Regions from separate parts of the Bacillus cereus group sp. RP37 genome, predicted to be linked through region 2. Evidence: riboswitches for the same ligand, from Rfam matches in the RefSeq annotation. Region 2 holds a riboswitch; each other region holds the start of a gene.

Region 1 (8,201 bases), 410 kb from region 2:
TGGTTATGGCTCATCCAGAGCTTGAGCTTTTGAAAAAATATAAAGTCATTAAGAAGAAAGAAATGAACGAAAACAAAGTAACGTTAATTAGTGGCGGCGGTAGTGGTCATGAGCCAGCGCATGCAGGACTAGTCGGAAAAGGAATGTTAGATGCGGCGGTGTGCGGAGATGTGTTTGCGTCGCCTTCACAAATTCAGGTGTATCAAGCAATTAAAGAAACAGCTAGTAAAAAAGGTACGTTATTAATTATTAAAAATTACAGCGGCGATATTATGAATTTCAAAAACGGAGCGCATTTAGCGACGGAAGATGGAATTGAAGTTGACTACGTAAAAGTAGACGATGATATTGCAGTAGAGGATAGTTTGTATACAGTAGGACGCCGCGGCGTTGCGGGCGTTATTCTCGTTCATAAAATTGCCGGCGCAGCAGCGGAAGCAGGTATGGATTTAGGAGCGGTGAAAGCTGTAGCGGAAAAAGCAGCGGCTAACGTGCGCACAATCGGTTTAGCGTTAACGTCTTGTACAGTTCCAGCGAGCGGATCACCTACTTTCACACTTGCGGAAGATGAAATGGAATACGGCGTAGGTATTCACGGTGAACCAGGAATTAAACGTGAAAAAATGTTGTCAGCGGATGAATTAGCGAACCGTATGACAAACGATCTTGTAAAAGATTTAGGAGTAAAAGACGGCGAAGAAATTGCGCTTCTAGTTAACGGTTTTGGCGGAACACCACTGCAAGAACTTTACTTATTTAATAACGCCGTGACGCGAGAATTAGCTGCTAGAAACATTAAAATTAATAGAGTATTCGTCGGAAACTATATGACGAGTATCGATATGGCTGGTATGTCTTTAACAGTAATGAAACTAGACGATGAGCTAAAAACATTACTATCGAAAGAGTGTAATACACCAGCGTTTAAAGTAGATGGGCCAGTTGAAAGTGTTGAGTACGTGAATGTGCTTGAAGAGACAGAAGAGAAGGAAGTTTCCTTTGAAATAGAAACGGCGGAAGAGCACGCTGTTATTAAAGATAATGTTATTACATTAAACAACATGATCTATCTCGTTGATAAAATGAGCGACGTTATTATTAAAAATGAAGTACCGTTCTGTGAGTTAGATACACACGCAGGTGACGGCGACTTCGGAATGAGTGTGGCAAAAGGATTTAAGCAACTAAAACGTGAGTGGCATTCTATTGTAGATCAAGAGAACGTAACGATCGGATCATTCCTTGACGGTTGTTCGATGATTATTATGGAACATTGCGGCGGCGCATCTGGTCCAATTTGGGGCGGAGCATTCCGCGCAGCTAGTAAAGCAGCAGGCGAGAAGCGTGAGTTAACAGTGAAAGAATTCGCTGAAATGTTGCAAGCAGCACTGCAAGGTATACAATCTATCGGAGAAAGATCGTTCGGTAGAGGAGCGGTAGTTGGTGATAAAACGCTTGTTGACGCACTTGCTCCATGTGTAGACTCTTGGTTAGCTAGCGCTTCAAACGAAGAAGACATGAAAACTGCCTTCGAAAAAGGAGCAGAAGCAGCGGTTAAAGGAGCAGAGTATACGAAAGAAATCGTAGCTCGCATGGGCCGCGCCGGTACAGTTGGTGAAAGAAGCTTAGGCTATCCAGATGCAGGTGCGCATGCGCTTGGAGTTATCTTTACGGAGATTGCGGGTAGTTTGAAATAGAAGTTAGAAGATCCCCTCTGCCTTGTGGTGGAGGGGATTTTTTGTAGTTGAGTGATATATAATTTAGCTAGATGTTTTCTCTGTAAAGATATGTATGTTTATAAATACGATAAGGATTTTAAAAGAAGAAACGTGAGTTCTCATATAAATATGGATATGATCCAAAACTTGTACCAACAGTGACGATTGAAACAGGAAAGGGGTTATTACATACTATTATTACTAATGCGCAGAACTTGAGACGTGATGAACGTGTAGCCTTAGGAAATGAAAAATGGAGCTCTTCTTTACAAGAGGAATTAAAGAATATAGTTTCTGATTTTGAAAAAGCGGGATTTTCTAAAGAAACTATTAGAGGAACTTTAGAACAACAATATAGAATGCTTGATAAGTTAAAAGTAAAATATGAAAGGATTGAGTATTAATGAGTATACTTGAGAACTTAAATGCAGTTTTCACTTTAGAAACACAAGAACCTCCAGCAACTAAAGAAACGATTCAAGAATTACAAGGTTTTTCATCAATAGATGTTCCTTCAGATTATATAGAGATAATTCAACATTGTACAGATGCAGAGATTAATGTAAATAATGAAATATATATCCGTATTTGGAGTCCAGCAGGTTGCATAGAGATGAATGAAGCTCATAATATCCAAAAATATATACCTAACTCACTTGCAATTGGTGATGATGAAGGTGGGAAAGTGCTATTATATGCAAATGGAAAAGAAGGATTTGGATTATATATGGTGGATTTCGGAGATTTAGATATCGAAGAAGCAATTAAAATATCACCTTCTTTGAAACTGTTATTAATAGATGGTGTAGGTGTAGAAAAGTTATTGTTATAATTTTAGGGACATATGAAAACCACTGTATTTTGAAAAGATATGGGCCTTATGCAGCAATATTATGGTTGGCTAATAATGCGAAAGAGCATTCTAATGTGTTTAATAAATTGTATTTAAATTTATTTGTAGAAAGAAACAGTAAATACGTTTGGGTATGGATATTGTCTACAAGTTTTGTGTCTGCACTCATGCATGAGCCTAGTGTATTGAATTTCGCATTCTATTTATATATGCTTTACTTTTCTTAAGATACGGTCTTTTTTCGGCTATATTAGCTCATAGTTCATATAATTTGTTTTCAGGAATTATATATGGAGTAAATGTTTCAACGGAACAATCAAAGGTTAATACAACAAGCGTTATACAATATACGCATGGAGAGCCGTGGGGCTGACGTAATATTGAAGTATAAAGAGTTATTAGATCAAAGTGAAGAAAAAGTAATTATTAGGTATTATATAGATGAAACGCTCAAATGAGCGTTTTTTTATTTTTATAATCAGATGATTTATTTTCATATATACCGCAGTAAAAACTTATTCCTGACTAAAAAAAGACACCCTATGGTGCCTCCACCGGAATGGTATTTGTATTAACTACAACCACGTCTACCAAGAGAATTAGGTTGAAGGACATCTCGATTCTAATGTTTTATTCATTAAATATCTCCGGCTTCTCCACTCTAAATGATTTCACCTCACCACATTCTAAACAAAATGTAGTTAAGAGTTTGCAACGTTTCCCTACTGAAAAGAGCCTACTAGAATCATCTTCACAAACATATGCATGATAAGCAGATCCAACTCTTCCTTCTTTAAATGTAGTAGAACCACAATTCTCACATCGTTTATTTTTCATGCTACTAACACCTCTTTTGCTGTGTTTTTAAGATAGAAGTAAAGCAACTTGGTTATACATGATGTTTTCGACATAAGACACCATAGACCTTTATATATTCGCAAGTAAAGAAACATAATACCCTTATAAATCGCTATAACAATATGATTTTTCATATATCATTTAATGTATATCGGAAAAATAAGTATTAAAATATTGATTTTTATTATTCAGATGATTATAATAAATGAAAATCAAACAATTCTTATGTTGAGAAGTGGAGGGACGGGCCCTATGAAACTTCGGCAACCTCGTATGAGACGAAAGGTGCCAAATCCTGCAGGTGAAGAAACACCTGAAAGATAAGAGCGGTTCAATTAGTCAAGAAGGCTACTCTTATTTGAATAAGAGTAGCTTTTTTTATGGCTAAGAGATGAAGGGGGAGTATGTAGTGGAGTATGGTTTTTGGTTGCCGATTTTTGGGGGATGGCTTCGAAATGTAGGTGATGAATCTATGCCGCCTACGTTTGAATATGCAAAACAAACAGCGCAAGCGGCAGAACAATTAGGTTTTTCAACAACACTTATTGCAGAATTAAACTTAAATGATATAAAAGGTATTTCAGCACCAAGTTTAGAAGCGTGGACAACTGCGGCAGCACTTGCAGCAGTAACGGATAAATTAGAGATTATGACAGCTGTAAGACCTGGCTTCCACAATCCAGCGGTTACAGCGAAAATGGCAGCGAATATCGATCAATTAAGTAATGGTCGTTTTACATTGAATGTAGTTTCAGCGTGGTGGGAAGAAGAAGCGAGACAGTACGGCGGAGTATTTACCGCACATGATGAAAGATATGATCGCACAGAGGAATTTGTAACAATTTTGAAAGAGCTTTGGAAAGAAGACGAGTTTTCTTATAAGGGGAACTTTTATGAGCTTCAGAATACACATTTAAGTCCAAAACCTGTGCAGAAACAAGGTATCAAGCTTTATGCAGGTGGTGAGAGTGAGAGAGGAAAAGAGGTCATTGTAAATCACGCAGATGCATATGTCATGCACGGCGGAACAGTGGAAGAAGTATCACTGAAAATAGAAGATATGAAGAATCGTAGAAAGAAAGTTACAGAGGAGCCATTGCAGTCATTCGGGCTTGCGGATTACGTCATTTGTCGTGATACAGAAGAAGAGGCAGTAGAGGAATGGAGACGCATAACGGATGTGAAAGACGATGCGTTAGGTTACGCGGGTTACCAAGACTTTATTAGTAAATCGCATTTGGAACAGCAAGTGAAGTTGAATGATTATTCCGTATCTAATCGTGGATTACGTCCTAATTTAATTGGAACACCAGAACAAATTGCAGAAAGGATACTCGCTTTTGAAAAAGTGGGTGTTACTTTATTACTTTTACAATTTTCGCCACAGCTTGAAGAGATGAAACGATTTTCTGAAAAAGTGATGCCATTAGTTGAAGCAAAAAGAAAGGAATTGATTACAAATGAGTAAAATTTACATATTACATGAGAATAAGGAATGGACGGATCATTTAGTGAAAAGGTTGGAAGAACTGGAGTTACCGTATGAGGAATGGTTTTTAAATGAAGGAACAATTACGTTAGAACAAGAACCTCCCCAAGGTGTTTTTTATAGCCGCATGAGTGCTTCTTCACATACGAGAGGTCATAGATATGCACCTGAGTTGACGGAAGGAGTTCTTGCTTGGTTAGAGGGATATGGGCGCACAGTATTTAATGGGTCTCGTGCATTACGTCTTGAAGTAAGTAAATTGAATCAATATGCAGCATTAAGAAATTTTGGTATACAAGTGCCGAAAACAATTGGTGCTGTTGGACGTGATCATATAGTAAAGGCAGCAAGGGAGTTAGGGGAAGTACCGTTCATTACAAAGCATAATCGTGCAGGGAAAGGCCTTGGCGTTCAACTATTTCATTCCATTGATGCTTTAGAGCAATATTTGGATAGTCCGGCGTTTGAAGAACCTATTGATGGAATTACTTTAATCCAGCAATATATTGAAGCGCCAGAACCATATATTACACGTTGTGAATTTGTAGGCGGTCAGTTTGTATATGCAGTTAAAGTAGATACATCAGAAGGATTCGAGCTTTGTCCAGCGGATGCATGCTCGATTCAAGATGCTTTCTGCCCAGTAGGAGAAGAGAGTAAGAAAGAAGCGTCAACAAAATTTGAAATTATACCGGACTTCCACGAGCCGATCATTGAGCAGTACAAAGAATTTTTGAAAGAAAATGAAATTACTGTTGCTGGTATTGAATTTATTCGCAGTTTGGATGGAATAATTTATACGTATGATATTAATACAAACACAAACTATAATTCTGACGCAGAGTCTGTAGCGAATCAATTTGGTATGCTTGAGCTTGCTAAATTTCTTGGAAGAGAATTAGAGAAACAAGTAGAGTCAGTTAAATAGTGTTGATTAAAAAATAAGGTTCTGGTGCAAATATAGAAAAAAAGAAGAGATAGCAGATTTTATAGGTGAAAGATCATTCGGTAGAGGAGCAGTAGTTGGTGATAAAACGCTTGTTGATGTACTTGCTCCATGTGTAGACTCTTGGTTAGCTAGCGCTTCAAACGAAGAAGATATGAAAACTGCCTTTGAAAAAGGAGCAGAAGCAGCTGTTAAAGGCGCAGAGTACACGAAAGAAATCGTAGCTCGCATGGGCCGCGCTGGTACAGTTGGCGAAAGAAGTTTAGGCTATCCAGATGCAGGTGCACATGCGCTTGGAGTTATCTTTACGGAGATTGCGGGTAGTTTGAAATAGGAATGAGAAGATCCCCTCTGCCTTAAGGTGGAGGGGATCTTTATTGATAACCATCATTCTTCCAGTGAAAACTTTTATTTGTTAGCCAATCTAGAAGCAGCCTCTTCAACTTCTTTATAGGCATTTTGTAATACTTCATTTGGATCTAGTACTGCTGTTCCTTGTGCACGAACGATTTGATAATCTTCAATACCAAGGAAGTTAAACATTGCTTTTAGATATTTATGAGAGTATTCCACTTCTGTATACCAATCATCATTTGTATAGATCCCTCCACTTGCTTGTATAACAAGCATTCTTCTTCCATCTTTAAGTAGTCCCACTGATCCAGTTTCAGTATATTTAAATGTTTCACGTGCAATCATGATATTGTCCATGTAATCTTTTAACTTTGATGGAATATTAAAGTTGTGCAAAGGTAATACGATTACATACGTATTTGCACTTTTAAATTGTTGTAAAATTTCGGACATACGCTCCGTTACTTTTTGTTCTTCACCAGTTAACTTCTGTTCAGTTCCTTGTTTTTCCCATGCACTTAAAACAGTTTTATCTATCATTGGTACTACATCATCGTATAAATTAATCTGTTCAATCGTTTCATTATTAGGAATGAATTCTGTATAAGATTCTAAAAAATGGTTAAAAACCTTAATGCTGACTGATGATGTATCATCCACTTTCGGATGTGCGTTTATAATAAGTGTTTTGTTCATTTGTATTTCCCCTTTTTAAAAGTTTTTACGTTTTAATTAAAGACTAAGTTAATCGCCGATTAACTTAGTCTTTAATATAAACTTTGAAATTATTTTTGTCAAATGAAATACATACTATTCTAAAAGCCCGATTGGTGAGGGCTGATAATCAGTGGGGGATGAACACCATCCACTGATTAAAGTTTCACTTTATTTGACTAAAATTCTAAATGGTCCTAAGATACAATTTGATAACCCTTAAAATAAAAAGCAGGTGATTTGTATATGCAATATAGTGTTGGGGTTGAATATGCCTTGCATTGCTTAGTTTATTTAATTAATACTCCTTCCAAGGAAAGTGTTGGAATAAAAGATTTGGCAGAGTTCCAAGGACTTTCTGAAACATTTCTTTCAAAAGTTTTCGGTAAATTATCTAAAGCTGGCATTGTGAGTTCTGTCCCAGGTGTAAAGGGAGGATATAGGTTAGCTAAGTCTCCAGGAGATATTTCTTTTTGGGATGTAATAGAAGCTGTCGAAGGCCCGAAACCTATTTTTCAATGTAAAAATATTGTACAGAATGGTCTACTATATCGAGATGAGGCTTGTAATTCTTGTGAACCTAGCAATTCTTCTTGTACAATTAACTTAGTAATGCTTGAAGCAGAAGAACACATGCGTGAGTTTCTCCGTAAAAAGACTCTTGCATGGTTAGATAAAGAACTTGATATTGTTTTACCTGAAAAGATAAGGGTAGATACTCGTGAATACTTCAAACAAAAAAACTCTAACTAAATCGCCATGACGAATTAGTTAGAGTTTTTTTGTGATTGCAGCTTATCGATTTTCCAGTGTGCTCCTAGAGGATCTAAAGAGCTTTCAATATAAAACATATATTCATCTGCGGTACCTGGTACTTCAAAAGCTATTTTCAATTCTACCGTTTCATTTGGTTTAACTTGTATATCAGAAAGGTTTTGATCAAGCACTTTTCCTTCATAGGCCTTTCCGTCTTTTTCATCTTTTAAGTTATATTTTAATTCTGATAGTCCAATCGTTTGACCTCGTACATTTTTTACAGAGACATTAACAACGACGGAATCATTGCTAGCATTTAAATATGCACTTTGAACGGCGGTCAAGTAATAGCCTCCCTTAACACTCTCACCAACTAATAAAATACCTTGTTCCAAGCGGCTCATATCTTCTTTTTCTTCAAAATTTATTACTTCTTCATTTTCATTTTTTGCGGTTGGTTCTTCTATTGGACCACTTTCAATGGCACTATCTTTTTTATCTTGTGTGCAAGCA
Region 2 (7,801 bases):
CGGTTTCTTATTTTGAGGAGATAACAACTCGTTTATTTTTTCAATATATATTTTTCCTAATAAGAAACGCGTGTGAACATTGTTCCGCGCGTTTTTTGTCTATCTAAAAGCGTGCTGCAATGAATAGAAGATTGGGGTTATGAGTTTTAGAGGAAATAAGGGAGGAATTCAAATGTATTTACACGGCACGAGCCGAATCAATGGGCAAGGACACTTAGAAATTGGAGGGTGCGATACGACGCAGCTAGCAAAACAATACGGCACACCACTTTATGTATACGATGAAGAGTCTATTCGAGGAAAGTGCCGCGCGTTTCATCGTGCTTTTAAAGAAAGTGGTTTCTCTTATCAAGTAGCATATGCAAGCAAGGCGTTCTTGTGCATGGAGATGTGCCGAGTAGCTCGTGAAGAAAATATGTCATTAGATGTTGTTTCTGGAGGAGAATTATATACTGCGCTTCAAGCAGGATTTCCAGCATCGCGTATTCATTTTCACGGCAATAATAAAACAGAAGAAGAAATCGTGATGGCTCTTCAGGCTAATGTTGGTTGTTTTGTCGTAGATAATTTCTTGGAATTAGAAATTTTGCATGATTTAGCAGTGCAACACGGGAAATTTGTGAACATATTAGTTCGTGTAACGCCTGGAGTAGAGGCGCACACACATGAATATATTACAACAGGTCAAGATGATTCGAAATTTGGATTTGGCGTTTCGAATGGTCAAGCGATGCAAGCAATTGAACTTGCTTTACAAAAATCAAATTATAATGTGTTAGGAATTCATTCACATATCGGATCGCAAATATTTGAAACGGCTGGATTTGTTCGAGCGATTGAAGTTCTTCATCAATTTTTAGAAGAAGTGAGAGAGCGAACGAACTATGTAGTAAAAGTGCTAAATGTGGGCGGAGGATTCGGAATACGCTACACAGAGTCAGATACACCATTAACTCTTGAGACATATGTGCGAGCTGTAACAAATGCAGTGAGAGAACAATTTACAGTATGTAATTATCCATTGCCAGAAATATGGGTTGAGCCAGGCCGTAGTATTGTAGGTGATGCTGGAACGACAATTTATACAGTCGGATCTGTGAAAGACATTCCTGGTATTCGGAAATATGTATCAGTGGATGGTGGGATGACTGATAATTTAAGACCAGCTTTATATAACGCTCGTTATGAAGCGATGTTAGCGAATCGAGGGAATGATGAGAATGCGGAAATCGTTTCGATTGCTGGGAAGTGCTGTGAGAGTGGAGATATGTTGATTTGGGATATTACTCTACCGAAAGTGGCTTCTGCCGATTTACTAGCGATTTCTTGTACAGGGGCATATGGGTACTCGATGGCAAATAATTATAATCGGATTCGTAGACCAGCTGTCGTCTTCGCGAAAGGCGGAACATCACAAATTGTTGTAGAGCGTGAAACATATGAAAATATTATTGGGAACGATCGCATACGTATTAAAGAACTTGTTTAAGTAAGGAAAGGGAGTTGTTCTGAGGGGCAATTCCTTTTTTATAAAGTGAAACTATAATCAGTGTGGGCATTCCCCACTAATTATTAGTCCCCATCAATTGGGCGTTTACAGGCAGCAAGGCACTTTTCTCTTGCTGGATTTTGAGGTAAGAATTGTACGGCCTCTAAATGGTGGTATAAAATAAATAAAATATATCGGAAAACTAGGATTGAAAAAAATCAGAATTGTGATAAAATACAAATACAAAGCTTATCAAGAGAAGCGGAGGGAACTGGCCCAACGAAGCTCGGCAACCTGCTTATAGAAAGCAAGGTGCTAAATCCAGCAAAATGGAATCCATTTTGAAAGATAAGGTAAAATATATTACCGAACAGTCTTTTCGAAATGGGAAAGATTTTTTTTATGAATAAAAAAGGGGGGCTGTTCGCGTGAGCGTACGGGAACATTTTGAGGAAGTATCTGAGAAAATTCAAGCGATGCTTGCTGATATGAAATATGGTTCAATTACAATTGTTGTGCAAGATGGGAAAGTCATTCAATTAGAGAAAAGTGAAAAAGTACGTTTAAAGTAAAAAAAGCGCTGACTAGAAAAACTAGAGGCGGTTTTAACCTATTTTATGAGGTTAAAACCGTCTTTTTGCTTTTACAGGGGGAAAAAACATGTTGACGTATGAAACGTGGGATGAAAATGGCATTTCATTTTCGGAAGAAGATGAAACGAAAGGCGCGTTGTCAGTTTTAAGTTGGGCTTATAAAGAGTATAAAGATGAAATCGTATACGCATGTAGCTTTGGAGTAGAAGGTATGGTATTACTGCATCTTATAAACCAAGTAAATCCATCTGCTAAAGTTGTATTTTTAGATACAAATGTTCATTTTCAAGAAACGTATGAATTAATTCAAAAAGTGCGGGGACGATTTCCTTCATTAAATATTATAGAAAAACAGCCAGAACTTACACTTGATGAACAAGCGAAGCTGCATGGTGAGAAATTATGGGAAAGTAATCCGAATCTTTGTTGTAAAATTAGAAAAATTTTACCGTTAGAAAAATCATTAGCAGCGGAAAAAGCATGGATATCGGGCTTAAGGAGGGAACAATCAGAAACGCGTAAGCATACAAAGTTTATAAATCAAGATCATCGCTTTCAATCTATTAAAGTTTGTCCGCTCATTCATTGGACGTGGAAAGAGGTATGGCGATATGTATACAAACATAGCTTGCCGTATAACCCATTGCATGATGTTGGATATCCAAGTATTGGGTGTGAGAAATGTACGTTACCTGTAGGAGAGGGTGGCGATTCGAGAGATGGTAGATGGGCCGGGAAAGTGAAAACTGAATGTGGTCTTCATTACCAATAAGATGAATTTGAAAATAAAGCTAAGAGAGGGTATAGAAAAATGAGTACAGTAAACAAATTAATAAATCGTGTAGACGAGACATACGACGTATCACAAATTGAAAAAGAAATTCAGCTAGATAACATTGCATTAAGTGATTTAGAGCTATTAGCGACAGGGGGATATAGCCCTCTTACTGGTTTTTTAGGAAAGAAAGATTATGATTCGGTCGTAGAAACGCTTCGTTTAGCTAATGGGAGCGTATGGAGTATACCAATTACATTACCAGTAACAGAAGAAGTAGCAGAGACTCTAAAAGCTGGAGAAGAAGTAAAACTTGTTAACGGTGGAAATGTATATGGTGTCATTCAAATAGAAGATATTTTTGTACCAGATAAGGAAAAAGAAGCGTTACTAGTGTATAAAACGACGGATGAGGCTCATCCTGGAGTGAAAAAATTATACGAAAGACCGAACGTTTACGTTGGAGGAGCAACTATTCTTACGAAACGTTTTGAAAATAATCCGTTTCCTTCTTATCATTTAGATCCAATTGAAACGAGAGAAGAATTTAAAAAACGTGGTTGGAAAACAGTAGTTGGATTCCAAACGAGAAATCCGGTGCATCGTGCCCATGAATATATTCAAAAATCTGCTCTTGAAATTGTAGATGGCCTCTTTTTAAATCCACTCGTTGGGGAAACGAAGTCGGACGATATTCCTGCTGATGTAAGGATGGAAAGCTATGAAGTATTACTTCAAAATTATTATCCGAAAGAGCGTGTCTTTTTAAGTGTATTTCCTGCAGCAATGCGTTACGCAGGACCGAGGGAAGCGATATTTCATGCATTAGTCAGAAAGAATTTTGGATGCACGCACTTTATTGTAGGGCGCGATCATGCAGGGGTAGGAGATTATTACGGTACTTATGAAGCGCAAGAAATTTTTACAAACTTTACAGTGGAAGAGTTAGGGATTACACCGTTATTTTTTGAACATAGTTTTTACTGCACGAAATGTGAAGCGATGGCTTCGACGAAAACATGCCCGCACGGAAAAGAAGATCATGTCATTTTATCTGGTACGAAAGTAAGAGAACTATTAAGAAACGGTGAGGTTCCGCCAAGTACATTTAGTCGTAAAGAAGTAGTGGAAGTACTAATTAAAGGTTTGAAAAAAGAAGTAGTAACAGAATAGGGAGAGAATGAGATGGATACGAATATTACTTGGCATACAGCATCTGTTTCAAAAGATGAGAGAAGAGTAAAAAATGGGCATCATAGTTTTGTAGTTTGGTTTACTGGATTATCAGCTTCAGGTAAATCTACGGTAGCGAACGCGGTTGCTCGTAAACTATTTGAAAAGAATATTGGAAACTATGTACTAGATGGAGACAATATACGCCACGGTTTAAATAAAGACTTAGGTTTTTCTGAAAGTGATCGTATGGAGAATATAAGACGGATTGGCGAAGTAGCGAAACTATTTGTAGATCAAGGTACTGTTGTTCTTACAGCGTTCATTTCACCATTTCGAGTAGATCGAAAACAAGTTAGAGATCTATTAGCTGCAGATGAGTTTATAGAAGTGTTTGTAAAATGTCCAATTGAAGAGTGTGAAAAACGTGATCCAAAAGGGCTTTATAAAAAAGCAAGAAAAGGTGATATTAAGGAATTTACAGGTGTTGATTCACCGTATGAGGAACCAAAGCAAGCGGAATTAATTGTAGAAACGCATAAGTATTCTATTGAAGAATGTGCAGAACAAATTGTTAAGTACTTACAAGAGCGTAGTTTTATATAGGGGGATTTAAAAATGAGTTATGAAAAAGTATGGGCTAACAATGAAAAATTAAATCAGACTGAGAAAAATAAGTTAAAAAAAGATGGTTTGGAAATCTTTAATGATATTCCTTACTATGCTGAAAATGGATTCGAATCTATTCCGAAAGAAGAGTGGGACGCATTTAAATGGGCAGGGTTGTATTTACAAAGACCGAAAGAAGCTGGTTATTTTATGATGCGTGTCAATATTCCTTCAGGGATTATTACGAATGCACAGGCAGAAGTGCTTGCTTCTATCGCTGAGGATTATGGGCGTGACGTAATAGATATTACGACAAGACAGGCGATTCAGTTTCACTGGTTAGAAATTCATCAAATTCCAGATATTTTTAAAAGGTTAGCGCGAGTGGGGTTATCTTCAGCTGGAGCGTGTGGTGATATAACGCGTAATATTACAGGGAATCCACTTGCGGGTATTGATGCGAATGAACTGTTGGATACAACTGGTATTGTGAAAGAAGTATATGACTACTTCCAACATAATGAAGAGTTTTCTAACTTACCACGTAAATTTAAAATGTCTATTAGTTCTAACATTTATAACTCAGCAAATGCAGAGATTAACTGTGTTGCATTTACACCTGCAAAGAAAGAGATAGATGGTGAGGAAAAAGTTGGTTTTCATATAAAAGTAGGCGGTGGATTATCAGCTCGTCCATACTTAGCTGATGAATTAGATGTATTTGTTTTACCAGAAGAAGTAAAGACGGTAGCGATTGCGATTGCTACAATATTCCGTGATTTTGGATATCGTGAAAAACGTCATTTAGCCCGTTTGAAATTTCTTGTTGCAGACTGGGGAGCAGAGAAGTTTAAAGAGAAACTAATAGAGTATACAGGACCATTGCAAAGTAAAGGGGAAAGTGCTCTCAAAGGTTGGAATGCGGGATACTTCTATGGTGTCCAAGACCAAAAACAAGATGGACTAAAATATGTAGGTTTTAATGTGCCGGTAGGACGTCTGCATGCAGAAGAAATGTTTGAGATTGCAAGAATTGCTAAGCAGTATGGAAATGGACAAATTCGTACATGTAATTCGCAAAACTTCATTATTCCGAATGTTCCGCCAAAAAATGTGACGGGTTTACTAAATGAGCCGTTGTTTGAAGCAATATCAGCAAGTCCGAAATCGTTTATTGGTCATGCGGTTTCTTGTACTGGTATTGAATATTGCAATCTTGCTTTAGTAGAAACGAAAGAAAGATTGCGAAAAATCGCCGAATACTTAGATACACAAATTGCACTCGATGTTCCGGTTCGTATTCATATGGTAGGATGCCCGAATTCATGTGGTCAACGTCAAATTGCTGACATTGGATTACAAGGGGTGAAAATGAAAACGAAGGAAAAAGGAATTGTTGAGGCATTTGAAATATATGTAGGTGGAACGTTGTTAGATGGTGGTGCTTATAATCAAAAGTTAAAAGGAAAAATAGATGGCGAGGATCTACCTGATGTACTTGCATCATTTATAAGTTATTTCAAAGAGAATAAATTACCAGCTGAAACGTTTTATGATTTTGTCGGCCGTGTTGGTGTAGAGACATTACAAATAGCGTTAAATAACGTGCTAGAAGAAGTAATAGCGTCTTAGGAGGGACAATATGGATTTATATCGATTTGAAGCTGTGTTAGTAAATAGTATTGTTCCGATTGTTGTCGTTGCTCAAAGTGAAGAACAGGCGTTTAAGCTCGCGGAGATGGAGCTTGAAAAGCATTTTTTACCGCTGCCAGAAGTAAAGGAGATTTCCCTATTTGAAAAAAAGAAGATTCGAAAAGGTGCGGCATTTGTTATTCATGAGTAAGGAAAAGGTAATACGAAATAATGAAAACTTCCATTCGTATATAAGGATGGAAGTTTCACTTTAATAGTAGAAATGAGGAGAGATGATGGGGAAGGTTTATATCGTTGGTGCGGGTCCTGGTGATCCAGATTTAATCACTGTGAAAGGGTTGAAATGTATTGAGAAGGCAGATGTTATTTTGTACGACCGCCTTGTAAATAAAGAGTTGCTTTCCTATGCAAAGCCCGAAGCAGATTTAATTTATTGCGGAAAACTACCAAATTATCACACGATGAAGCAAGAGACAATTAACACGTTTCTTATTAAATATGCGAAAAAAGGAAAAGTTGTAACGAGGCTTAAGGGCGGTGATCCATTTGTATTTGGTAGAGGGGGAGAAGAAGCTGAAGCGTTAGCAAAGCAAGGTGTACCATTTGAAATCGTTCCTGGTATTTCAGCTGGAATAGCTGCGCCTGCTTATGCTGGTATTCCGGTGACGCACCGTGATGCAAGTGCGAGTTTTGCTATTGTGACGGGACATAGGAAAGAAGATGCTGCAGAGGAAGTGAAGTGGGAAAATTTAGCGAAAGGTGTAGAGACATTGGCGGTATATATGGGGGTTAGTAATTTACCCTACATATGTGAACAACTGATGAAGCATGGAAAGGATAAAAGTACACCTGCTGCTATTATTGAACGGGGAACGACATCTATGCAACGTACAGTTGTAGGGACGTTAGGGACAATTGTAGATATTGCGAAAAAAGAACAAATTCAAAATCCGAGCATGATTGTAATTGGAGAAGTGGTCCGTTTTAGAGAAAGAATCCATTGGTTTGAGAAACAGACAGAAAGTACGTATCAAGTAAGCGGAGTGTTATAAAATGAAGGCCATCTTATATATATGTCATGGAAGTCGTTTGAAAGCGGCTAAAGAAGAAGCAGTTGCGTTTATTACGTCATGTATGAACCGTGTAGAGGCGAGTATTCAAGAAGTTTGTTTTTTAGAGTTAGCGAATCCAACTATTGATGAAGGGTTCCGTACATGTGTGAAGCGTGGTGCTACAGAGATTATTGTTATTCCAGTTTTTTTATTAGCGGCAGGTCATGTGAAAAAAGATATCCCGTTTGAATTGGAGAAGTTAACTAAGCAATTTTCGAATGTTAAAGTGACCTATGGTAACCCATTTGGTGTATCAGAAACACTTGTTAAATCGGTGTATAGCGGAAGTGGCATTGAACAGGAAGATAAGAATGAAGTGACGCTACTTCTCGTTGCAAGAGGGAGCAGTGATCCTGAAGTATTAAGAGATATAAACTGGATTGCTTCTTTATTTCAA
Region 3 (8,201 bases), 1.1 Mb from region 2:
TCTACTGTACGTGTAATCGGTCCGATTTGGTCAAGTGAAGATGCGAATGCTACTAATCCGTAACGAGATACGCGTCCGTAAGTTGGTTTTAAACCTACAACACCGCAATATGCAGCTGGTTGACGGATAGAACCACCCGTATCAGAACCTAGAGAGAATAATACTTCTCCTGCTGCTACAGCTGCTGCAGAACCACCACTAGATCCGCCTGGAACGTAATCTAAGTTCCATGGATTTTTCGTAGCGTAGAAACCTGAGTTTTCATTTGAAGAACCCATTGCGAACTCGTCCATGTTTAACTTACCGATTGTAATTGTGTCAGCAGCTTTTAGCTTTTGCACAACTGTCGCATCATAAATTGGATCGAAGTTTGCTAACATTTTGCTCGCACAAGTAGTACGAAGACCGTTAGTTACAATGTTATCTTTTACACCAATTGGCATACCGAATAATAAACCATTATCTTCCGCACCAATTTTCGCGTCTAATTCTTTCGCTTTCGCGCGTGCGTTTTCTTCATCTAATGTAAGAAAAGCTTTTACGTTATCTTCAACATCCGCAATACGTTTGTAAGATTCTTCTACTAAATCCGTAACGGAAATTTCTTTGTTGTTTAACTTCTTATGTAACTCTGATACTGAATGATCAAATAATGACATCGAAATTCCCCTCCTCTATTCTAATACTGCTGGAACACGGATTTGATTATCTTTGTGATCCGGTGCATTTTTTAATACGTCTTCTACTGGTAAACCTTTTTCTGGTACATCTTCACGCATAACATTTTTCATAGTTAATACATGAGTTGTTGGTTTTACATCAGTTGTATCTAATTCATTTAACTGTTCTGCAAATGTAACAATTGCATCTAGTTGTTTTTGAAATTTTTCTGCTTCTTGATCAGTAATTGCAAGACGTGCTAAATGTGCTACGTGCTTTACATTCTCAACGGAAATTCTTGACACGGCTAGGCCACCTCCATAATATATCGTTCAATCTACAATACTATTGATGATACCAAATTTTCAGTACTTCAAGCAAGTCAACACACGGCACTTACGGCATTTTTACATAAAAAAAGAAAGGCAATTGCCTTTCTTTACAATTTACTCCTTATCTACCGGTTTATTTTTCGGAAATCTCTCGTTATCTTCTTCATTATCACGAATTGTTTTTTGTAATACAAAACAAGACATCGTTAAAAATAATGTGCCTAATAAATAGTACCCTTTTACACTAAGCGTTGCATCTAATGTATATATCCCTATTAACATTCCAGAAAGCGCACAAACAAATGAAGTCCATGCTAAAAACGTGAACGCTTGCGTATTTCGTCTTCTCATCGTCCTCCCCCTCTTTATCTGTACATTCATTTTATAGATAAATATATTTATCATGATGGATTTTTATGTAAATTCTATTTTTCGATTTATAAAACTATCATAAAAAACATTATTCCACATATAGTTTTCTGGCTTATCTGAAAAAACAATCAAAATGATTGACATTTTTTTCAATTCCACATAAACTAAAAACAAATATTACGAACCTCGAAATATACAGGAGTGGAATTAATTGTTGCAATATGAACATTTTTTAGACTTACTGCTAGATAACGCCAAGAAATTTTTCTATCCTGAGGAATGGGTAAGCCTAGATTTAACACTTTCTAAAACAGAAGTATTTTGTTTACTTTGGATGGAGCGAAATACAGATATTACAATGACAAAAATTGCTGAACTTCTTGATATACCGATGAGTACAACGACGGGCGTTGTAAATCGCCTTGTAAAAAAGGGGTATATTGAACGGTACCGTGATGAAAACGACCGACGCATTGTATTAATTCGTTTAACGGAAAGCGGTATAATGCTCGTTCAAGAAGTAAAACAAAATGCAGCCCATTACTTTAGCTTAGTGACAGAAGCATTATCAGAAGAAGAAAAAACATTCTTACTACAAATCTTCCAAAAGATCATGAATCACATTGCTACGTCACAGCAAAAAACAGAAGAAAAGGTTTCTACACCTAAAATGAAAAACATTCCGATTGAATAAAAACCCTAATAGGGTTTTTATTCAAGAAAATATTTCGTAACTCGTAATATTCGACATCCGAAACAAAGGGGATATAATGATGAGAATTATTTTGTATACAGGTAAAGGCGGCGTAGGAAAAACTAGCATTTCAGCAGCAACAGCATTTCAAAGTGCAAAACAAGGATTAAAAACATTAGTAATGAGTACAGATCCTGCTCATAGTTTAGGAGATTCATTTGGTATAAAGCTATCTTCTGAGCCATTAGAAATTCGTGAAAACTTGTGGGCACAAGAAATTAATACGATTTATGAGATGGAAAAAGGCTGGGGGAAATTACAGAAATATATTACACTACTCTTCACTTCCAAAGCAGCTGATGATATTACAACAGAAGAATTAACAATGTTTCCTGGTATGGAAGATTTAATTAGCTTACTTCGCGTACTCGATTATTATAAACAAAACACATATGATGTTATCATCATTGATTGCGCTCCAACAGGAGAAACTTTAGCAATGCTCAGCTTTCCAGACATGCTCGGCTGGTGGATGGAAAAATTATTTCCTATTAAAAGAAAAGTTTTAAAAGTTGTTCGCCCTGTAGCTCAACCACTTCTTGGTGTTCCTCTTCCAACCGATGATATTATGGACGAATTAACAAATACACTTGAACAGCTCGGAGAAATGAGAGATATTTTATCAAATCGAGAAATAACAAGTATCCGCATCGTTGTAAATCCCGAAAAAATGGTCATTAAAGAAGCTCAGCGAAGCTTTACTTATTTAAATTTATACGATTATAACGTAGATGCCATTATGATTAACCGCGTCATTCCTAACACTGTCACTGATCCTTATTTTCAAGCATGGAAAGATACTCAAAAAAAATATAAAACATTAATTCAAGATAGTTTTCAGCCGCTTCCTATTTACGAAGCTCCTATGTTTGAACAAGAAGTTGTCGGTTTGTCCATGTTAGAGCGTGTAGGAGACACTTTATTTAAATCAGATTCTTCTCCTACCGAAGTGAAATTTAACGGGCGCACTCAATATGTAAAAAAAGATGGTGATGAGTATATTTTCGTTCTCTCCATTCCCTTCTCAAACAAAAGTGAACTTTCATTAAATCAAAAAGGTGATGAACTTATCATTCGTTCAGGTTCTGTGAAACGGAACATCACATTACCAAAAACGTTAACACACCTTTCTATTCAAGGAGCTAAGTTCGAAGAAGATGTACTAAATATTCGGTTTGGAGGTGTAGTACATGCATGAGGAACTACTAAGAAAGGTAATTCGTACAAAAATAAAAGTCGGTATGAATATATTAGAAGAGTTACCTACCCCAATCCAACAATCAGCTAAGCAAATACTAAATATTTTGCAAGAGGAGCTAGCTACTTATCCGAAAGAACAAGAGCATCACGAAGATAATTTAAAAAGTATCATAATTGAATGAACATCTCTGGATAGAGAGCCTTTCTAGGCTTTCTATCTCCATATTGGAGTGATGTAAGTTGTTGAAAAAACATTCCACTATTATGCTTTGGATTATTCCCTTTTTATTTTTCATTCATAACCTTGAAGAATCTTTCCAGATGCCACGATATCTTGCTAATCAATTTTCGATTACTTTTATAACTAGTCAACAATTTTTCATTGCAATTTCTGTATTAACTCTCTTTGTTTTACTTATCGTCTTTCTATATCAACTGAACTTCTTGTCTTCTATATACTGGATTATTTTTATACAAGGGGCTATCTTCTTCAACTCTGTTCAACATATTATTTTGTTTTTTATTTATCGTTCCTATAATCCTGGCGTAATATCAGCTGTTTTCATTGCTATTTTTTCTATTTTCTTTTTTTTATCCCAAAAATACTTAATTCATAACAAGCAATTCGTAATTACACTTATTTTCAGCTTATTTTCTTACCCCATTATAATTTGGATTATCTTACTACTCGCTAGCTACTTTTAGTAATAAAAAAAGACCAGGAAAACTCCTGGTCCATTACTCTACTTAACAAACATTGGATTCTACGTTATACAGAATTGGAAGGTACAGAATTAGGGTTTTGTTTGTTAAGTAGATTATATGTTGAACGAGCTAACAGCGGAGGGGTTCCTACTGTTAATCGTTAAACCCACTAATTATTTTACGATTTTTTCAAGCTCATCAAGTGAAAGATCTACTGAAATGGAACCATCATTTGTTTCTTTCTTAATTGCATCTGTTACTTCTTTTGAATGATATAGTTCAATTACTTTTTTCAGTGTTGGATCATCTTTATCTTTTGTACGAGCTGCAAAAATGTTAATATATGGCTTCGCATTTTCATTCTTTGGATCTTCTAAGAAAATTGGATCCTTCGCTGGATCTAATCCAGCTTGACCAGCAACACCGTTATTAATAACTGAAGCTGCTACATCTTTTAATACACGAGGTGTTTGCTGTGCGATAACCGGTGTAATTTTTAACTTCTTCGGATTTTCAGCAATGCCGCTTGGGTCTCCAAATAAGCCAAAGCCTTTCTTAAGCTTTAATAATCCAGCTGCATCAAGAAGTTTTAATGCACGAGCTTGGTTCGTTGGATCATTTGGAATCGCAATTTCTGAACCATCTGGAATTTCATTTGCCTTCTTATATTTTTCAGAGTATAAGCCCATTGGTGCAATTTGCGTTGTACCAACAGCTGTAATATCTAACTTATGCTCTTTTTTAAATTGCTCTAAGAAAGCAACGTGCTGGAATGAGTTTAGTTCAATATCTCCATCAGCTAACGCTTTATTTGGCGTTGTGTAATCAGAGAACTCAACCAGTTTAACTTTAATTCCTTCTTTTTCAGCTTTTTCCTTTACAATTTCCCAAGCGTTTCCATCCGTTCCAGTTACACCAATGCGAACTGTTTTCTCTTTTGCTCCTGCCCCCGTGTCCCCACTTGAGCAGCCGCTTAACGCTGAAATCCCTACGATTGCTGATAATGCAAATGCTAAAATTTTCTTCATTTCCTTTTCCCCTCTTCCTTTTTATGATCTGCGTAAAAAGACTTTCGCAAAGTAGTTTCCTAAGTTTTGAGCTACCTGTACGAGAATAATAAGTAAAACGACCGTTACGAACATAACTGATGTATCAAAACGTTGATAACCATATGTCATCGCTAAGTCACCAAGACCGCCACCACCGACAAGCCCAGCAACTGCAGAAAATTCAATTAAACCAACTGTCATAAATGTAACCCCTAAGATCAATGGCGCTAACGCTTCTGGCACAAGAATTTCAAAAACAATTCTAATTGGTGAAGCTCCCATTGCTTGCGCTGCTTCAATTACCCCCTTCGGAACAGAAACAAGATTTGTTTCAACCATTCTCGCAATACCAATCGAAGCGACTAACGTCATTGGGAAAATTGCTGCTGCTGTTCCAATCGTCGTTCCAATAACGCTTCTTGTTAGTGGGCTTAAAGCTACTAAGAAGATGATGAATGGAACCGGGCGAATTGTATTAATAATGATATTAAGAATAGAAAAGACCCATTTATTTTCTAAAAAGTTTCCTTTTCTCGTTACATATAATAGTAAACCTAGAGGTATACCAAGGATTGTAGCAAATATAAGGGTTACAACTACCATTAAGAGGGTATCCCCCGTCGCATCTACTATGCGTGGCCAAAATATACTCCAATCAACTCGCATGAGCTTCTACCTCCTTCAGCTGCACTTGCAGTCTTAGATGTTGTAATGCTTTTTGAATTTCTTTCTGCTCACCTTGCAGTTCCACAAGTAGATTTCCAAATAGCACATTTTGAAGTTCAATAATATTTCCGTACAGTACGTTTACATCGACGTTATAGTTTTTCGCGATATATGATAGTACTGGCTGCCCTGTCTCTTCACCAGTAAATGTTAAGCGATAAATCTGTCCACCATTTTGAATTTTCCCTAGAACACTTTCCGGTAAATGATCATTAATAATAGAGCGTACAAAGTTTTGAGTTGTCTTTGTTTTTGGTTGTGTGAAAACGTCAAACAGTTTTCCTTCTTCAATAACCTTTCCCTTCTCCATTACAGCTACACGGTGACAAATTTCTTTCACAACATGCATTTCATGTGTAATAAGAAGAATTGTTACATTGTATTCTCGATTTACTTTCTTTAATAAGTTCAAAATTTCTGTCGTTGTTTCTGGATCTAAAGCTGATGTTGCCTCATCACATATAAGAATGTCTGGCGATGTTGCAAGTGCTCTTGCAATACCAACACGCTGCTTTTGTCCGCCTGATAGTTGCTCTGGATAATAGTTTGCTTTATCTTCTAATCCTACAAACTTCAGCAGTTCATTTACTCTTTCTTTTATCTCATGATTTGGTACTTTCGCTAATTTTAATGGATAAGCAATATTCCCAAACACTGTTCTTGAATTAAATAAATTAAAACTTTGAAAAATCATCCCGATTCTTTGTCTTAGCTTCCGTAATTCTTTCGTCGATAAGGATGTAATATCTTTATCATCTATTGAAATCGTTCCTGCCGTTGGTCTCTCTAACATATTTACTAAGCGTAATAACGTACTCTTTCCAGCGCCACTAAAACCGATAATGCCGAAAATTTCGCCCTTCTCAACTGATAACGTTACATCCTCCACCGCATGAACAGATTGCCCACCTGATTCATATACTTTACTTACATTGTTAAAAAAAATCATTTTTTCCCCTCCTATATGCTGTAAAAACTTGAAGTAGAGCTTTCGAGGTAAAATAAAAAGTGCTCTCCTTCTTATCAACCATAAAGATAAGAAGGAGAGCACTTATATGTACTCGTTCACATCTTCTCATCTTCCAAGCCTTTTATAAGGCTTGCTGGAGTTAGCACGGTATTAAAAAACCCGTTGCTGAGGTATCGTAGGGCCAGTCCCTCCACCTCTCTGGATAAGAATGTATCGATTTAATTGTCGTTTAATTAATTCTCATTATAGAACTCAGAATAATAAGAGTCAATACATTTTTTTAGAAAAATATTAATTATTCCTCTATTGAAATTTTCAAATAAAAAATCACAATACAAATAGTAATTTTTAAAGTTATGTAAAATTCTCCTCCTTCATATTTTTTAAAAGGAGAATCCTCTCTATACATTGAATACCATTATTTGAATATGAAATCGGAGGAAGATAAATATATGAAAACAGCTCTTTTACTCGTTGATATTCAAAATGATTATTTTCCGAATGGAAAGATGGAATTGCGTAATCCAGTAGAAGCAAGCGAATATGCTAGCCAGCTGCTACAATTCTTTAGAACGAAAAACGAACCTATTTTTCATATCCAACATGTAGCAATAAAAGATGACGCTACTTTTTTCCTACCAAATACAGAGGGTGTACATATTCATGAAAGCGTACGCCCACTTAGAGAAGAAACCGTTATACTCAAACATTATCCAAATAGTTTTCGCGAAACCGATCTTCTAGAACAATTACAACGTTTAGACATTGAGCACGTCGTCATATGCGGGATGATGACTCATATGTGTATTGATGCTACTGTAAGGGCTGCTTTTGATTTCGGCTTTCCATGTACCGTTATACATGATGCTTGTGCTACAAAAGATCTTTCCTTTAAGAGTGCTACTATACCAGCCGTTTATATTCATAACACAATTTTAGCTAGTTTAAATGGAGTATATGCAAATGTAATGAGTACAGAGGAGTTTTTGGCTACAAAAAAACACTCCCTTCAGTGAGCAAAACCGAAAAGAGTGTTTCTTGTCAAACCATAGATTTTCTTTCAAATTGTATTATACAGGAAATCCTTAAAATGAATACTAAAAAATGTGACTAATAAGTCAACTTTTCTCGTTGATTTGTTTCTATTTACATGTTTATCCTGATATTAATAGGGTTTAGCTAGTTCTAACCACCGGATAGTAATATATGGAAATCACTTTCGATTCAAATGAATTAAATTCCCCTATTATAGGGTAAGTTAAAGCATACATTGTCCAAAACGTTAAATATATAACCATAAATGGCCATTGAAAAATAAAGCCTATATTTTCAATGGCCATTTACTTTTCAATATAAGCTCTATTATTCGTTGGTTTTGTTGTATCTTTAAAATAACGTTTAATCAAAAACAGAGTTATGTGTAGCAATGGAAT
Region 4 (8,201 bases), 1.8 Mb from region 2:
AGCACAAACTTCATTTTGGTTCCTTGGCGCAGGTATGCTAATCGGTTTAGGCTACGGGACATTAATTCCTAGCTTCCAAACGATTGCAATTTCTGCCGCTCCAAATCATCGACGTGGTTCTGCAACAGCTACGTACTTCTCATTCTTTGATAGTGGTATTGGATTTGGTTCTTTCATTTTAGGTATCGTCGCAGCGAAATCAAGTTACCATAATATGTATTTCATCGCAGCTATTATCGTTGCGTTCACTTTACTTCTCTATTATGGATTACATGGACGAAAACAAAAATTCAAGAAACAACATACAGACGGAAAAGTTTCCGCTTAACAGGAATAAGGAAAGTAAACTTCCCCGTTTACTTTCCTTATTTTGTATTTCTTTTAATAGAAGCGTATACTTATAATAGAAATAAAAAGGAGGGACCTCTATGAAATTTAAAAAATCTCCCCTACTCTTACTCATAATCACATTCATTTTTGTAATTACAGGGCTCGGTTTTACATACTTCAAACATAATAAAACAACCCCATCAAAACATAACGTGACGAAGAAAAATTGGTTAGATGATCCATACTTACGTTGGTCGTATACACATATGAAAGAATTCACTTTAATTAACGAGGTAAATCATAACCCGGATCAAGTTTCCCACTTCTCTACCGCGTTGCAAAACTTAGATGATTTTGCCGTGGAGCGTATGTTTGGAAATACAACTCCTCTAAAAAAACTTTTGGACGATAACAAAACGGATGCTTTTGTTGTTGTACATAATGGACAACTTGTTTATGAACGATATTTCAATGGATATAACGAGAGTGAACCTCATGGCATGGCGTCATTAGCAAAGGTCTTTACCGGAGCAATGATACAATCTCTCGCTGAAGAAAACCGTATTGACTTAGAAAAAACAGCTAACACATATATAAAAGAATTAAAAAATACACCGTTCGGTAATGCCACACTTCAGCAATTAATGGATATGCAAGTTTCTGTAGAATACCCTACTCATGGATATGAACATCCAGCGTTAGAAAATCAAGATGCACAACTATATTTAGCTAGCAATATTTTATCACGCGGTAAAAACTACGACGGTCCGATGAAAATTTATGATATGTTACGAGAAGCAGAAGAAACTGCACCGCCTGGTTCCGATTTTTCTTACGATAACGGATCAGCGGAAACACTCGCTTGGGTGATTCGAACGATCACTGGTAAATCATTAGCTGAAAATGTTAGCGAACAAATATGGTCTCAAATTGGTATGGAAGAAAACGCGTATTATGTTACAGATGAAACGAAGATAGAGCAAGCAAGCGCTGGCTTAAATGCAACTGCTAGAGATATGGCTAGATTCGGGCAATTACTATTAAACAACGGGGAATATAACGGAAAACAAATTCTCCCTTCTTCTATTACTGAAGATATAAAAAATGTCCAAGAAGGTGAACTTGCAGTTGGCCCTGGAGCTTCCATTTCTTATCATAATCAATGGTGGATTCCGCACAATGAACAAGGTGCTTTCGAAGTGTTAGGTAGTTATGGACAGACACTTTACATCGATCCGAAAGCAAATATGGTCATTGTTCACTTCTCTTCTAACGCTACGCCAAGTAATGAAATACATTCAGTTTACTCAAATATGTATATCGATATTGCACATCATTTAGAGAAGCTTCCACAGTAGTGGAAGCTTTTTTTATTTACACAAATTCCATTCCAATTAGCACTTGGTTAGTAGGAGTTGCCGAAAGAATTACTATTTGAGCCACGCCTAAACCCTAATTATCGTGATAATATTTTATACATTTGAAAACACTAGTGGTTCACTTATCTAACCTAAAGATAAGTATGTGATCCTTTTACAATTTGAATTTCTTTTTAAGCTTCTTATATGTTCTATACGAACGTCTAACAATGTTTAACATAAAATACGGTATTTTAACAGGAAAAGGAAATTTATAAATGAAAGGCAAGTAAAAGGCAAAATATGCCTTTTCCAGGTCTCTCCACTTACTATCTTCTTTTGTTTTTAAGAAATCAGATACATCGACTACATATCCCCTTCCGTTTTCCATCATCACATTTTTCCCGTGAACATCACAAGGAGTTAGTCCTTGCTTCCTTGCATACTCTATAGCTCCATTGATATCAAGGATTACCTGCTTAGGAATTTTAATCCCCTTATGAATAGCATCGTATAAGGTAATTTCTTTTAAACGTTTTAATACTATGAAATTTTCTCCTTTATATATAAGCTTCGAATAAGAAGGATGATTTCCGATTCTTCGGTATACTTCTGACTCTTTTTCAATTCCTTCTCCTTCTCGCGCGTAGACTTTCACTACCCAATCTTTGTATTCTTTGTGCATAAATACTGCGGCGTAATTACCTGTACCTAAACACTTCCAAAGTCTAGGAATATCTTTAACTACTACAGGCTCAAATTCATCCTCACTTCTTATGCTTACCTCTTTTAATAATTCATCTTTTATCAATCTCACAAAAATATTTATACTCATCATTTCCACTCCGGTTTTGCTACAAGGGGTCCCACCCCATGCCCATCAAGTTAAAAAGTACATTCTTCCCTAATACGAAAAAAACGAGCAGACTTCACTAAGTAACTAACTTTAGAGAAATACATTTTCATTTAGGAGCGTACTTCAAAATCTTAAAATGGATATTCTAGGCAAATATATACTATTGATACAATAAGTTATGTTAACTTCACATAATTATATTATACAAAAACTTAGCAAATACCGTTACGAAAAGTGTACAAATTACATTTATTAATAATATACAACTTATACAGGTTGTTCAAAGAAGAAAAGGAGGTCAGTCATTTTAAAACACGCCTAAACATATTCGTCTATTCCCATCTCTTCCCCTTGTATATAGAGCATCATTTTCAATTTCAGTTCAAAATGAAATAACATTTCAATATAAATTATCAATCTACCTAGACATTATGACAATACCCTTAAATTTCTGAATTTTCTATATATTAAAGGGTATTACTCAAATAACCTCGAATAATTGTAATAAACATACATTAGGAGGTTGATCTATTTTGTTTCGTTCTTTTACTAATGGTTGCGTCGCCTTAGTGCAACGTTTCTTGCCAGAACCGTTTATTTTATCATGTTTATTAACTGTTTTTGTTATCTTCTTCGGCATGTTTGCAACGCACCAAACACCTGTGGAAATGATTAATCACTGGGGTAATGGCATTTGGGGACTACTCGCCTTTTCTATGCAAATGGCACTTGTACTCGTAACAGGATCTGCTTTAGCAAATGCTCCTCTTATTAAAAAAGGATTAACGAAAGCTGCAAGACTACCGAAAACGAATGGACAAGGTATTATTGCCATTTCAATCGTAAGTTTACTAGGAGCATACATAAACTGGGGATTTGGTATTGTTGTATCTGTTTTATATGCAAAAGAAGTGGCCAGGCAGCTTGAAGGATTAGATTATAGACTAGCAATTGCTTCTTCTTACTCTGGATTTCTCATTTGGCATGCGGGGCTTTCTGCTTCTATTCCTCTTACGTTAGCAACTGGCGGCGAAACGTTAATTAAAACGACAGCGGGAAGTATAAAAGAAGCGATTCCAATAACAGAAACATTATTTTCACCATACGCACTCGTTCCAGTTATTATTTTTCTCGTTACGATGCCTCTCATTAATAAAGCGATGCATCCAGATGAAAAACATACGATAACGGTAGATCCTAGCGTATTTCATGAAGAAGCTGCCGCTCAAGAAGTAGGGAACAATACGTTCGCTGAAAAAATGGAAAATAGCATCATTATTACACTTTGTGTTGGATTGTTAGGTCTCATTTATATTTTCAATTACTTTTATACGAAAGGCTTTAACCTTACTCTCGATATCGTGATTTTTATGTTATTAATTGCTGGACTTATTTTCCACCGTACTCCGATTCAATATATTCGCGCTTTTTCGGACTCTACGAAAAGTGCTTCTGGTATTTTACTTCAATTTCCGTTTTACGCAGGAATTATGGGAATGATGATTGGAGCAAATAGTGAAGGACTTTCACTTGGAGGAGCTATTTCGAATTTCTTTATTAGCATTTCAAACGAAACGACTTTCCCGCTCTTTACTTTTTTAAGTGCTGGCATCGTTAATATTTTCGTTCCGTCTGGCGGCGGTCAATGGGCTGTGCAAGCACCCATTATGATTCCAGCTGGTGCTGAACTTGGTGTCCCTGCTGCAAAAACAGCAATGGCAATTGCGTGGGGTGATGCTTGGACAAATTTAATTCAACCTTTCTGGGCATTACCGGCATTAGCGATAGCTGGTTTAGGTGCTCGTGATATTATGGGATTTTGCGTTGTGAACTTACTATATGCAGGATTTATCATTAGTCTATGTTTCTTATTTATCTAAATGAAAAGCTAGTTTTATACTAGCTTTTTTACATAATAAATTATTTATTTCCCACGCAATTTATAATCCTTTCCCACTCTATCTCCGTAAGATGTAACGCCTCAAATGCAAAAAAGTCTTCACATATTTTTTCAATTAAATCTGGATTGTTCTTAAGGAAATTCCACTGTAATGCTTTAGGAAGAAAATATGTTTCATATTCTTTACTTCCTCTTACCACCTCATCAACTTCTCTTTCACAAATCCCTCTTATTAGATAATCATTTCTTAATTGAATCGTCATTTGTTGAAATGTTTCGCTACATTTTTTCAATTGAAGTAAACATGTAATATACGTTCGCAAAAGTTCGTTATCATACCCACAACAGTTTAGAATACGATCGATTTCATTCATAATGTACGAGCCTTTTCTTCTATTTGTACTAACCATTTTTCCCGCTTCTCTAGTTTACTCGTTTTCACTGATTGGAACACTGACCGTTTTATATCGCGAATACCGCAAAAACGTAAAACGCCTCTCTTCATCATAATCCAATCTGCTGATCGGTATAATAATGCGACGTACCATAAAGGCGAGTCCAACGTATTAATAACCCACGCTTTCTTTCCGTTCAATAATCCTTTCGGCAGGGCACCTTCATATTTATAAGCAAATCCAGCTACGAAAATGCGATCAATAAATCCTTTTAAAATAGCAGGCATCCCCCACCACCATATCGGATAGATGAAGAGAAGCGTATCTGCCTCTTCCACTAATTTTCTATATCGCGCTGTCTCTTCCTCATTTACTAAATCACGTCTTTTCTTCTCTTCATTAAATACAAGGACTGGATCAAATTGTTCCTTATATAAATCAAGTACCGTAACCGAATGATTTGTTTCTTGTAATCCTTTTTGCACATGCTTTAAAATCGCCGCGTTAAAACTGGAAGGACTAGGATGAGCGTATACAATTAGTACATTCACTACAAAACAACTCCCTCTATAAGTTAAAGTTTCCCCTTCTTTAACATCTTCTCTACAATTTGTACGTTTTTCGAACTTTGTAATAAACGATTTAATACTGTAAGTAACTCTTCCTTTTCTAAATCTTTCAGTTTCTCTTTTACCGTACTTTCACCAGCACCTTGAATATCATAAACAACTGCCGCCATATGCTTGCAAAGATTCTCATAAGGACACTCGCAGCTACTTTCTGTAAAATCTTCAAGATCAATAATCACTTCATAGTTTCCTGCATTTCCAGTAACGAAAGCAAAAACTTTCTTATCGTGTATTTCAACATCTTCTACATGTCCATCTTCATAATATTCGTATCCTCTATCTACAATGTATTTCGGAATCCATTTCGTTATATCATGTAATAAGTAAGCGTACATAACAACACCTCTTCCTTTAATTCCCTTTTGACTTCCAAAACCCTGCATGTTATTCTAATAACTGTCAAATAGTAAGTCTATATGACAAAACGACTGACACCTATTCGGCGGAGGTGTCTCTTTTCATTTGCAGCCGATATGAAGTGCCTCTTTCAGGCACATTCAATCTTTGACACTACACACTCAACACCATTCCCTTGTATCAGGCTGCTTCAGCAGTCTTTTACTCTACATACTTCAAAAAAAGAGAGCTTAGCTCCCTTTTCTCGCCTTATAAAATACCCCTTTTTCAGTATAGAGATATTCATCAGCTAATGTAATTTTCCCATCCAGTTTCAGTTCATCTAATAGTCTTGATAAATAAAATTGATGTAACATCTTTTTCGTGAATTTTCCTTCATGATGCGAAACGATATGTTCTTGAATATCTAACAATGATATTGGCTTATCTTGCTCTATCATATATTCATAAACTGTACTACGCAGTTTTACGTATTTTTCGAGTGTCACAGTACTTCGCAACCCCTTTCTTCTTAATATAAATTTTCGTAATCGGTTTTTTTGACAACAAAAAAACCTCTCCGATAAGAAGAAGTTACGTATATATCTTCGTCTTATCTCCCAGAACAAATATGTTCTGCTGGAATTAGCACCTGCATCGCGGTTGCTGGGTTTCATCGGGCCAGTCCCTCCACCTCTCTGGATAAGAAAATATTCACTTAAATCTTACTATACGTAATTTCATTTCAATTGTCAAACAAATACAACAAATTATATTTTCTTTCTTCCTGTTCATACTATACATATATGAATATGCAAGGAGGAGTATGAAATGCACGAAAATGCTCGCGGATATGTACAAGATTCTTTTCAATCATTACAAGAAGCAAAACATTGTTTAGAAGCAGCGCTACAGACCGTTGAAAAAGATTTTAATCGCGCACGTATTGAACAATCCCTTTATGCGATCGAACAAGCTATTCAACGTTGTGATTACACGGTTCACATTTTAGAACAAGATTGAAAAAACTTCCCATCATAAGATGGGAAGCTTTTTCAAATGGCATACTTCATAATTATTACCGTTATGATTAAAAAATATACAGAATTAGCAATTTCTAAAATACCTACTTTTATAATAGAAATTTTTTTACCGTACAACATAATTGCTCGCATGACACTTGGTATAAAAATAAGAGAACACCACGGATTCATAGCAAATACAATGATTGTTAATACAATATGATAACCCCAAGATATAAAACGATACTTCGGGTTATTTTTCTCACGTATCATCGTTTTCACATAAAACGTACTTCCTAAAAAATATAAAAATGATATAAGTGCAATAAATAGTGCTGTTTTATCTATAAGTTTCATTGAAAAATAATAACTAACTAAACCGCCAATACAGAAAACAATAATCGCACTAATGTCATTTAGTAACGCTCTTTCATTCTTTTGACGAGCGTAATACATATTTACAATAAATAATGGAATCATTACTGCTACGAATAAAAGGATGCGCCATTCATATAATAGAGAAATCATTCCAAATACGAACGCGATGATAAAATATACAATTGCAGCATGTAACAACTCTTTTTTTCGTCTTTGCTTTATGTACATAAGAAATGGATACGTAGCTAAATAGATAAAGAACCAAGCTAAAAACAATGGAATATGATACATAGTAGGTTTCCCAAGAATAACACTTACTAGAAATGGTATAACGAGCATAGCCCATGCACCGTGTTGCTTCGGAATAACTAACTTCATTAACTATACACCTCCCTTTTGAAAATAACTCTCACCTACTATTATACAAATAATTTTATATAATAACGGATATATATTGAATCGATTTTTTGACAATAAAAAATGCTCCTTACAATATGTAAGAAGCATGAAAGAGGCAAACGAATATGTAAGTCGCGACCCTACCTTATATGAGTATGCTTTTCTATGCCATGTTATGCTTTTCTAATATGCCATATTTCTTTTTAAATCTTGTAAGAATCGTAATCCAAGACGTACTAAATAATAGTAAGAAAACAACATTCGAAATCGCATGGCTCAAATCGAAATAAAAACTTGCGATATAATACGAAATGACAGCTTCCCACGTTGCCTCACGTATGAAACCGAGAAGCCCCCAGAAGTTCATAATCCAGCCAAATAAAAATCCAACAAACAATCCGTATAGAAGTCTTCCCCATAACTTTTTCATTAAAAATGTATTACGTAATAATCCAGCTATAAAACCAATCATACCCCACGAAAACATTTGCCACGGCGTCCACGGACCTTGTCCTAAAAAAATGTTAGATACGATAGCCGCTGTTGCACCAATCATAAAACCAGTTTCACTCCCAAACACAATTGCAGAAACGATAAT

What was found. A riboswitch is a leader RNA that binds a small molecule or an ion and turns the genes downstream of it on or off. The one in region 2 is predicted to bind S-adenosylmethionine.
Positions count from the first base shown of each region.
Region 1: another riboswitch for S-adenosylmethionine. It lies ahead of QCI44_RS23195 (LLM class flavin-dependent oxidoreductase); the one in region 2 lies ahead of QCI44_RS20985 (YezD family protein).
Region 3: another riboswitch for S-adenosylmethionine. It lies ahead of QCI44_RS26500 (methionine ABC transporter ATP-binding protein); the one in region 2 lies ahead of QCI44_RS20985 (YezD family protein).
Region 4: another riboswitch for S-adenosylmethionine. It lies ahead of QCI44_RS11320 (hypothetical protein); the one in region 2 lies ahead of QCI44_RS20985 (YezD family protein).

Region 1 covers NZ_JARVHP010000001.1:4,384,422-4,392,622, reverse strand. Annotated here, with positions in the region: gene dhaK (dihydroxyacetone kinase subunit DhaK) at 1-1,697, shown strand, start outside; gene QCI44_RS23210 (hypothetical protein) at 1,877-2,122, shown strand; gene QCI44_RS23205 (SMI1/KNR4 family protein) at 2,122-2,550, shown strand; gene QCI44_RS23200 (hypothetical protein) at 3,202-3,408, opposite strand; SAM riboswitch class I at 3,650-3,756, shown strand; gene QCI44_RS23195 (LLM class flavin-dependent oxidoreductase) at 3,839-4,897, shown strand; gene QCI44_RS23190 (ATP-grasp domain-containing protein) at 4,890-5,846, shown strand; partial or broken gene QCI44_RS23185 (DAK2 domain-containing protein) at 5,908-6,198, shown strand; gene QCI44_RS23180 (FMN-dependent NADH-azoreductase) at 6,273-6,914, opposite strand; gene QCI44_RS23175 (RrF2 family transcriptional regulator) at 7,179-7,685, shown strand; gene QCI44_RS23170 (DUF4352 domain-containing protein) at 7,700-8,201, opposite strand, start outside.
Region 2 covers NZ_JARVHP010000001.1:3,977,005-3,984,805, reverse strand. Annotated here, with positions in the region: gene lysA (diaminopimelate decarboxylase) at 173-1,489, shown strand; SAM riboswitch class I at 1,736-1,844, shown strand; gene QCI44_RS20985 (YezD family protein) at 1,918-2,061, shown strand; gene QCI44_RS20980 (phosphoadenylyl-sulfate reductase) at 2,150-2,854, shown strand; gene sat (sulfate adenylyltransferase) at 2,894-4,030, shown strand; gene cysC (adenylyl-sulfate kinase) at 4,043-4,636, shown strand; gene QCI44_RS20965 (nitrite/sulfite reductase) at 4,649-6,271, shown strand; gene QCI44_RS20960 (DUF3906 family protein) at 6,282-6,482, shown strand; gene cobA (uroporphyrinogen-III C-methyltransferase) at 6,568-7,344, shown strand; gene QCI44_RS20950 (sirohydrochlorin chelatase) at 7,346-7,801, shown strand, end outside.
Region 3 covers NZ_JARVHP010000001.1:5,040,279-5,048,479, forward strand. Annotated here, with positions in the region: gene gatA (Asp-tRNA(Asn)/Glu-tRNA(Gln) amidotransferase subunit GatA) at 1-659, opposite strand, end outside; gene gatC (Asp-tRNA(Asn)/Glu-tRNA(Gln) amidotransferase subunit GatC) at 675-965, opposite strand; gene QCI44_RS26465 (YiaA/YiaB family inner membrane protein) at 1,107-1,343, opposite strand; gene QCI44_RS26470 (MarR family winged helix-turn-helix transcriptional regulator) at 1,576-2,058, shown strand; gene QCI44_RS26475 (ArsA family ATPase) at 2,135-3,316, shown strand; gene QCI44_RS26480 (DUF3926 domain-containing protein) at 3,309-3,500, shown strand; gene QCI44_RS26485 (HXXEE domain-containing protein) at 3,559-4,023, shown strand; gene QCI44_RS26490 (MetQ/NlpA family ABC transporter substrate-binding protein) at 4,197-5,051, opposite strand; gene QCI44_RS26495 (methionine ABC transporter permease) at 5,073-5,738, opposite strand; gene QCI44_RS26500 (methionine ABC transporter ATP-binding protein) at 5,728-6,747, opposite strand; SAM riboswitch class I at 6,871-6,977, opposite strand; gene QCI44_RS26505 (cysteine hydrolase family protein) at 7,221-7,784, shown strand.
Region 4 covers NZ_JARVHP010000001.1:2,136,085-2,144,285, reverse strand. Annotated here, with positions in the region: gene QCI44_RS11355 (MFS transporter) at 1-328, shown strand, start outside; gene QCI44_RS11350 (serine hydrolase domain-containing protein) at 429-1,688, shown strand; gene QCI44_RS11345 (serine/threonine protein kinase) at 1,864-2,523, opposite strand; gene QCI44_RS11340 (short-chain fatty acid transporter) at 3,078-4,424, shown strand; gene QCI44_RS11335 (hypothetical protein) at 4,465-4,818, opposite strand; gene QCI44_RS11330 (NAD(P)H-dependent oxidoreductase) at 4,815-5,390, opposite strand; gene QCI44_RS11325 (SWIM zinc finger family protein) at 5,414-5,851, opposite strand; gene QCI44_RS11320 (hypothetical protein) at 6,056-6,313, opposite strand; SAM riboswitch class I at 6,415-6,513, opposite strand; gene QCI44_RS11315 (hypothetical protein) at 6,636-6,827, shown strand; gene QCI44_RS11310 (YwiC-like family protein) at 6,860-7,582, opposite strand; gene QCI44_RS11305 (ECF transporter S component) at 7,767-8,201, opposite strand, start outside.